Regions from separate parts of the Gardnerella swidsinskii genome, predicted to be linked through region 1. Evidence: riboswitches for the same ligand, from Rfam matches in the RefSeq annotation. Region 1 holds a riboswitch; each other region holds the start of a gene.
What was found. Region 1 has a riboswitch for thiamine pyrophosphate ahead of thiC (phosphomethylpyrimidine synthase ThiC). Riboswitches for the same ligand answer to the same signal wherever they lie in the genome.
Positions count from the first base shown of each region.

Region 2: linked by a shared signal. The riboswitch ahead of K9E37_RS00535 (hydantoinase/carbamoylase family amidase) and the one ahead of thiC (phosphomethylpyrimidine synthase ThiC) in region 1 are both predicted to bind thiamine pyrophosphate.
Region 3: linked by a shared signal. The riboswitch ahead of K9E37_RS00025 (ABC transporter permease) and the one ahead of thiC (phosphomethylpyrimidine synthase ThiC) in region 1 are both predicted to bind thiamine pyrophosphate.
Region 4: linked by a shared signal. The riboswitch ahead of thiM (hydroxyethylthiazole kinase) and the one ahead of thiC (phosphomethylpyrimidine synthase ThiC) in region 1 are both predicted to bind thiamine pyrophosphate.

Region 1 is NZ_CP083176.1:251,800-254,000, forward strand. It holds gene K9E37_RS01070 (methionine ABC transporter ATP-binding protein) at 1-395, shown strand, start outside; gene K9E37_RS01075 (methionine ABC transporter permease) at 398-1,078, shown strand; TPP riboswitch at 1,143-1,248, shown strand; gene thiC (phosphomethylpyrimidine synthase ThiC) at 1,246-2,201, shown strand, end outside.
Region 2 is NZ_CP083176.1:124,475-126,675, forward strand. It holds tRNA gene K9E37_RS00515 (tRNA-Gly) at 373-445, shown strand; tRNA gene K9E37_RS00520 (tRNA-Cys) at 474-544, shown strand; tRNA gene K9E37_RS00525 (tRNA-Val) at 575-646, shown strand; tRNA gene K9E37_RS00530 (tRNA-Val) at 687-759, shown strand; TPP riboswitch at 1,002-1,091, shown strand; gene K9E37_RS00535 (hydantoinase/carbamoylase family amidase) at 1,286-2,201, shown strand, end outside.
Region 3 is NZ_CP083176.1:6,198-8,398, reverse strand. It holds gene eno (phosphopyruvate hydratase) at 1-969, opposite strand, end outside; TPP riboswitch at 1,180-1,304, shown strand; gene K9E37_RS00025 (ABC transporter permease) at 1,294-2,109, shown strand.
Region 4 is NZ_CP083176.1:557,628-559,828, reverse strand. It holds gene thiM (hydroxyethylthiazole kinase) at 1-1,059, opposite strand, end outside; TPP riboswitch at 1,049-1,158, opposite strand; gene K9E37_RS02220 (hypothetical protein) at 1,455-2,201, shown strand, end outside.

The DNA of each region.
Region 1 (2,201 bases):
CACGAGCATTGGCGAATAATCCGTCGATTATGCTTTGCGACGAAGCAACAAGCGCACTTGACTCCACAACTACTGCGCAAATCCTTGATTTATTGAGCCGAATTAACCGCGAACTCAACGTAACGCTTGTTATTATTACGCATTCGCTGGCTGTAGCACGAAATATTTGCGACCGAGTTGCAATGATTGATGGCGGACGCATTGTGGAATTAGGTGACACTGATACGCTTTTTGCAAATCCACAAAGCGATATTTTGCGAACTCTTATTGCAGATGAAAAACAGGAAAATCATCGCGCTAAAATTACAAGCACGATTGCAAGCGAGCTTAACAATAAGCCAGAAAACGCACAAACAGACGAACAAACAAACGCGCTTACCAACGAGGTGAAATAACAATGTTAGAAGCTGCTACACAATTTTTTAACGACTACGGCAACTTACTTATTGAAGGCGTGCAAGACACACTCGTAATGACATCAGTTGCAACACTTTTTGCATACCTTATTGGACTTCCAGTTGGCGTACTTCTCATTACATCAAACAAAAAAGGCATTTGCCCCAACGCGCCAATTAACGCAGTTCTAGGCTGGATTGTTAACATCGTGCGTTCTGTGCCGTTTATTATTTTATTAGTTGCAATAATTCCTTTCACTCGTCTCATAGTTGGCACTTCTTTGGGAGTTCCTGGGGCTATTGTGCCTCTGGTGATTACGGCTGCACCATTCGTTGCTAGAGTAGTTGAACAATCTTTAGCCGAAGTTGACGGAAGCTTAATTGAAGCAGCACAAAGCTTTGGAGCAAGCAAATTGCAAATTGTTTGCAAAGTGTTGCTGTGGGAAGCTTTACCTTCGCTAATTCGCGGAGCTGCGCTTACATTTATTACGCTTTTTGGATTCTCCGCAATGGCTGGAACAGTTGGCGCAGGCGGACTCGGAGACATTGCAATACGATACGGATACCAGCGTTATCAATACGATGTGATGACAGTTGCTGTTATCCTTTGTATTATTCTCGTGCAGATTGTGCAAAGCTTGGGAGATTTTATTTCACGCGCAATCAATCATCACGAACGCTAAAGAAATTCGCAACATACCCACCACCAATTAAATGCACATAATCGTGTAAACTTGCTGGTAATTCGACATTTTGCAGGGGTGCTTTCGAAAGAAGGCTGAGATGGTATTAGTTTGCCTAACCCTTCGAACCTGTTAGTTAATACAACGTAGGGAGCAACGATTTTAGTATGACATCGAATTATCCGTACGCATCAATGCGTAATCAATTTAATCTAAGCGCCTGCTTTATTGCAGACCCACAAGCTTGTAATAATCGTCCGCTTACCGATATTGTCGATGATGCTTTGCGCGCTGGAGCGACTTTTATTCGTCTTCATTGCAACAATGAAAACGCTAAAGAAATCACTACTATTGCACGCGATATTGCACAAATCATCGAAGACAATAACAAATGCGATTCTGTAACTTTTGTTATCGACGAGCGTGTTGATGTCGTTTGGCAAGCTCGCAATCAAAGCATCAAAGTTGACGGAGTGCATTTAGCACAAAGCGACATGGAGCCTAGAGAGGCTCGCGCTCTTCTTGGCGAAGATGCTGTAATCGGCTTATCTGTTGAAACCGAAAGCTTAGTTAAAGTAATAAACGAACTTCCAGATGGATGCATTGATTACATTTGCGTAACAGCAATGCGCAATCCTGAAGAAGGATGCGAAAGCACTACTGCCGCTTACGAATTGGAAGCAAATCACACAACGCTGGACGAAGCGAAAATTAATACGATTTGTTCCGCAAGTGATTTTCCAGTTCTAGTTGGCGGAAGAACTGCACTCGACGATATCGATACAATCGCTCACACCAAGGCTGCAGGATGGTTCGTTTCTGAAGCATTGTATTCTTCAGAAACACCAGAATCAACTATGCGTGAATTTGTTGAACATTGGAAAGCTGTGCGAGGTGAAGAAAAGCACGGCTACGCTAAGCGAGTGATAGTTGCAGAAAATTCTGAATCAAAATCTTCAGAAACTCAAGAAAAGAAGCCAACTTTTATTAATGCGAAAGAAGCAAAGGATGCTGCGAAATTAGCTAAACAACAGCGAGTTGACGTTGCAGCTCGCGGATGCACTCAGCGCGATAAAGCTCATATTCGCAAAACAACTCCAGTTCATTTTGAGTATGAATATGG
Region 2 (2,201 bases), 130 kb from region 1:
TAGTAACGATAAATCGCAATTATTCGTTATTAACGCAGATTAGCTACTGCACCAGTAACATATGACCGTTATTTTCTCAGTCAAGTATCTGAGAAAGTAACGCTAATAAGCAAAACACTGTTAAAAACTCAGTCAAGTATCTGAGAAAGTAACGCAAATAAGCAAAACATCGTTAAAAACTCAGCTAACCAACTGAGAAAGTAACACTTGCGCTCGCAAATGCTCCAATCCATACGCATAACAAACATCCAACCAACACACGCAAACACCACCAAACGACACGCCAAATAGGCGAGGGCTTGCATTTGAGAATATTTCGGGTATAGTAGTTACTCGTGCTTCGGCGCTGACATTGTTCAGTAAAGTTGCATTGCGGACATAGCTTAGTTGGTAAAGCGCAACCTTGCCAAGGTTGAGACCGCGGGTTCGAGTCCCGTTGTCCGCTCTAGGTCCGATGAGTTATTCGACCTTACGGTGGGTTAGCCAAGCGGTTAGGCAGCGGCCTGCAAAGCCGTATAGATGAGTTCGACTCTCGTACCCACCTCGATTAAGCTTCAAGCTTAATAAACAACCTGGGCGGTTGGCGCAGTGGTAGCGCACTTCCCTGACACGGAAGGGGTCACAAGTTCGAACCTTGTATCGCCCACTCGAAAGGATTGCCTTTCACGCATAATTAAAAAAATTTTGGGTGATTGGCGCAGCGGCTAGCGCACTTCCTTCACACGGAAGGGGTCATAGGTTCGATTCCTATATCACCCACAATATGTTCGCAGTGTAGAAGCACTGCGTTTTTTGTTATCTGGCTATTTTTTGTTTCCTAACTTACATATGAAAATTTTTGGCAGCCGAACATACATGCAACCACAAATGGAAGCAATATCTCATATCAACCAGCCAACCAGTCAACCAAGCAAGCAACCAATCATTTCTTCACAGAAACACACATGCAAATGTTCATTTTGAGTTCATTTAATATCGTGCTATACTCATCCGAGTACAAGTGAAAATTGCAGGGGTACTGGAAACAGTTGAGAAACACCCTTTGAACCTGTTTTGTTAAGACATGCGTAGGGAGCAATTACAGTAAGTGATTTCTTTCTATCACGATTTTCGTGATATCTTGCGTTGCCACAAAGTAGTAGCAGTTACACGAGTATCAACTAAACAATTAAAAAGTTTTTTAAAAAAACAACTAAAAAACTAAAAACCAAACACCAAAACCAAAAAATATCCGCCTGAATGTCACTTTTGGGAAAACTTGCACAAGTGAGGAGGAATACTGCACATGATTAATAGCAGCATAAGTGCTGAAACTATAGAATCAGCCATAAGCTGGCTTGCAGGATTCACAGAAAAACCAGGAGAACAAGGAGTTACTCGACCTCTTTACACAAAATCTTGGAAACAGGCTCTTTTTGCTCTTCGTCAACGATTTGAAAAACTCGGTATGACTGTGGAATTCGACCAAGTTGGAAACCTAATTGCAACTGTTGAAGGATGCGAAAAGCCAGAAAGCATAATAGCTTGTGGATCGCATATTGACACAGTTTCAAGAGGAGGTCGTTTTGACGGTCAACTTGGAATAGTTGCAGCCTATTTAGCAATTAAGAATTTACTTACTAGATATGGAAAGCCAAAGAAAAGTCTTCGCATTATCTGCTTAGCAGAAGAGGAAGGCTCACGTTTCCCATACGTATTCTGGGGTTCAAAGAATTTCTTCGGACTAGCCAAAAAAGAGGACGTAGAAAATATTTGCGACAGTGAAGGTGTTCCTTTCGAAACAGCAATGCGTGAAGCTGGGTTCAATTATCAAACAACTCAACCTAAGTTCGCAAATCTTGAAGCCTGGATTGAGCTACACATTGAGCAGGGACCAACGCTTTACAGCAATCACGAAGATTTAGGTATTATCACTAGCATTGCTGGTCAGCATCGTTGGGATATTCATCTTAAAGGCGTACAAAATCACGCTGGCACAACAATGATGTCCTACAGGCACGATGCAGTAGATTGCATGTCTCATATAATCGCCAAGAATCTTGACAAAGCTAAGCAAGCAGGCGACCCACTGGTACTTACTTTCGGTAGAATCAGCGTAGTTCCAAATCAAGTAAATATTGTTCCTGGAGAAGTTACTTTTTCAATGAACTGCCGTCATACAGATAAAGCTTTTCTTGATAAATTCTTGCAGGAACTCGACG
Region 3 (2,201 bases), 250 kb from region 1:
AGCCAAACGCTTTGGATTGGTGACAAGCAAGTCATCGCCAACGAACTGCAAACGATCACCAAGACGCTTGGTGATTTCTGCCCAATCATCCCATCCTTCTTCCTGGAATGGATCTTCAATGGAAACGATTGGATACTCGTTGATGAGCTTCTCGTAGTAATCAAGCATGTAAGCAGATTCGCGCTCTTCGCCATCGAAACGATACTTACCAGTTTCCTTGTTGTAGAACTCAGAGGAAGCAACGTCAAGAGAAATACCAATCTGCTTGCCTGGCTCGTAGCCAGCGGCTGCGATTGCATCCATGATGTACTTCAAGGAATCCTCATTGGACTTCATCTTTGGAGCGAAGCCACCTTCGTCGCCAAGACCAGTAGCCAAGCCTTCCTTCTTCAAAACATTCTTCAAGGTGTGATAAACCTCAACACCAGCGCGCAAAGCATCGCTGTAGGTTGCGAAACCGTATGGAGAAATCATGTATTCCTGAATATCGGTTGCAAAATCAGCGTGAGCACCACCGTTCATGATGTTCATGTTTGGAACTGGAAGAATGTGACCATTGGTGCCGCCAATGTAGCGGTACAACGGAAGCTGAGCAGACTCAGCAGCGGCGTAGAGAGCAGCGAGGGAAACGCCGAGAATTGCGTTAGCACCAAGCTTGCCCTTGTTTGGCGTGCCATCAAGCTCGATCATCGTCTCATCAAGAGCGCGCTGATCGGTGGCATCCATGCCAATAACCTTAGGAGCGATTACTTCGTTGACAGCCTTAACAGCTTCCAACGTGCCCTTGCCCTGATAACGGGACTTGTCGCCATCGCGACGCTCCCAAGCTTCTGCTTCACCAGTAGAAGCACCAGAAGGCACTAAACCAATACCCTGAGCGCCATCTTCGGTCTCCAAATAAACCTGAACAGTAGGATTTCCACGAGAATCCAAAATTTCGCGTGCATATACGCTTTCAATAGCTGCCACAACTACTCCTTTATACCTATGGGTTGTGATGACTCTTTTAAGACTAGTGCGTTTTATGGACGTTATATTGAGTACCAGCGTATTTATGCCGTGAACGTTCACAATATTTTGATTCAACTCGAGTCATATGAGCCAATTGTATATTTTTAAGCAATATTGTTTATAAATATCGATTTAAAATATACTTGTCCATACCCTTAAGTGATAATGACCTCAGACACGGGGTGCGCAACTACATCGTGCCAAACAACAATACATATAGTGTTGCGCTGAGAATACACTCGTTGAACCTGATATAGCTAAAACTATCGAAGGGATTGTCGCATGACTTACAGTTCGCCTAATAAAGCGAAGAACATATTGAAGATTGCATTTAAAGCGGTATCTTCATGTAAAGTGTGGATTTCAACTATCCTCATTTTGGTTTTGTGGTTTTTCACAACTCTTTCTCCAACCGAAGACCGTTCTTTGCCATCCCCATATGAAGTAATACAAGCTTTTATTGATTTAAACAACGAAGGCATATTATTAAAATCCTTAGGAATAAGTATTTTACGAGTTCTTTTAGGACTTTTGTTAGGAATTATTTTTGCTGTTCCAGCAGGAATACTTGCAGGAGGCAGTAAGCTTGGCAATATTGTAGTTGATAAACCAAGCCACATGTTGAGGTCAATTCCATTCCCGGCTTTAGCTCCAATATTAATAATTTTCCTCGGAATAGATGAAACGATGAAAATAGCACTTATAGCTGTTGGCGTTTTTGGACCTATGTACGTTAATATTCGCGACGGAGTTCGTAATATTGATTCAAAACTTCTTGAATTAGCGCAGGTTTATCACGTTAAAAAATCTACTATTTTTATATCTATTTTGCTTCGCGGCACACTTCCAAGTTTTATGACAGGTTTGCGATTTGCAATATCTGTAGCATGGGTTGCATTAGTGACTTGCGAAACAGTTAATTCTTCTATTGGAATTGGATACATTCTTTCAAGAGCACAAGAATTCTTTAGACCAGATCAAATGATGGCATGCGTTATTATGTACGCAATTGCAGGTCTTGGATCTGAGCTTACTGCAAACATATTAGAGTATCTTCTTATACCTGAACGCAGATTAAATAAAAAATCACGCCAATAATCTAGTAATATCAACATTTTTCTAAAGTTAACTACTTTTTAAAATGCATTAAATTGCTTTTTAAGAATTAGTCAATATTTAGATTCAACAAC
Region 4 (2,201 bases), 310 kb from region 1:
TTCAGCGTCATCAGAATACTTATCGCGCAATTGCACAACTGTAACTCCGCCTTCAACTGACTCTACTGCAACTTCTTCTTCCGGGCGATTTCCCATGCGCGGATCCGTTACCAAATACAGTGTCCAATCAACAGGCTCCACCGTAAACTCAATATTTGTCAAACTAAACATGTCGTTTACGCTAAGAGTTGAAAGCGCATCCATCCACAGTGTGCGGAAAGTGCCGGGAGCTGTGGTTTGACGAGCTGCCCAAGTTCCAGCCGCTGCTGCGTGCACGTGTGCTGCAACAGTTGCTGCGAGCGGACGTTCTGGGTTTGCGCCAACGTATGCTGCAACCAACGCTCCCAAAGCGCAACCGGTTCCAACTACTTTAGTCATAGTTTTATGTCCGCCGGTTACGCGAGCTAAGCAACCGTGAGCGTAAATCGCGTCTTTTTCGCCAGAAATTGCCACTACTGAGCCGTACTTTTTTGCTAATTCGCGCGCGGCTTGAAGAGCATCGTTCACGTTATCGTGAGAATCCACACCTTTGCCGTTGCTTTCTTTGCCTGCAAGTGCCATTATTTCGGAAGCGTTTGCGCGAATTACGATAGGGTGGTGCTTAATAATTTCGTGTATAAAGCGCGCGCGTGGAGCAAGTGCTGGAACGCCGATTCCAACCGGGTCAAGCACCCACGGAGTATCGGCTTTTTCGCATCCTTCAACAGCTGCGCGCATGTATTCGGAAGTTTCTGGCTGATGGAATGTGCCAACGTTTATGAGCACGCCTGTGGCAATTTGCGCAAGTGCATGCGCTTCTTCTGGGTCGGTTACCATAATCGGCGACGCTCCTGCAGCGAGTAGTGCGTTGGCTGTAATGTCTTGCACGATTACGTTCGTGATGCAATGGGTGAGTGGCTGCTGTGTGCGCACGCGTTCGATGCATTGACGCACGTCGTTAAGAAACATGCGGCGGCGTGCGCGTACAGAGAAGCATGTGTCGACTTGCGTTGTTGAGCTTGTGCAGTATTCGTTTGCTTCGTTGCAGTTAGTTGTTTTTTCAGTGTTGCATGTTGTCATAATGTTTCCCTTCGCTAGCACTATCTAGATCAGGTTTTACGGATGTAATCTCAGCGCCGCCCGCGATTTTGCGGCAAATGCGCACTCCGAACCATCCTTCGACTATATCTTTTGTTCGTGACTTACTTTCTTCTGCGTGAGTGTCTGATTTTGCTTGTTTTGGGACACTGGTGCAGTTTGTGTTCTGCGTTCGTGTCTCTGGTTGGTAGTTTCGTGGAGCATTTGCTGGAAAATTCCCGACGTTTCGCAGCACTTGCAGGAATCTACAAAAATCGCGCCGCATTTTTGCAACTTCTTCTACATATTTTCGCTTGCAACTGTGTAACCATAAGTATGGTAAACATAAATATAAGTAAACAATAAGTAGATTATAGAAGTTACGAAAGCGAGATAACATGGCAAACGATTCCATGCTAGAACAAAAGACTCCGCTCACAGCGCGCGAATACGCGACGCGCACAGCAATACGTGCGATTGCAATCATCGCATCTGTTTATGGTATGGCTGCTTCGTGGGAAGGCTTAATGACCTTCACTTATTTTACGAATCTTTCTAACCTGATGATTTGCGTAGCTCTTGCTGGATCGCTTTTGCTTGATACAGCTGCGTTTATGCGTGCTCGTAATTCTGTAGATTCAGCATCGCAGCAAGATTCCGCAGCATCTTGCGCATGGTTCGACTCAAAATCCAACGCTTGGTACATTTTCAAATTCATGATGACTATCTCAATTGCTGTCACATTCACTTTGTACCTGTGTTTCTTAGCACCTACCAATAAGCTTGGTTTCGTTGGCGCTTACATGAATAACGGATGCAGCAGCCTTTGCGTTCACGCAGTTGCGCCGCTTCTTGCAATCGCTGATTTTGTGCTTTTTGATTATCGTTTCCACTCTACTCGCGCACATTTGTATGTTTCTACTGTTCCGCCTCTTGCTTATGTTGCTTATGCTGCTATGCTTAGCGAGTTTGCTGGTGTTCGTTGGGGTGTTCATGCAATGCGCGCGCCTTATAATTTCCTCAATTATGGCGCTCCTGCTGGCTGGTTCGGCTTCGCACCGCAAACTTTTAATGCCACTACTTTGGGCGTTGGAGTTGCGTATTTGTTAATTGTGTTTACTCTTATTTTTATTGGTGTCGGCAGT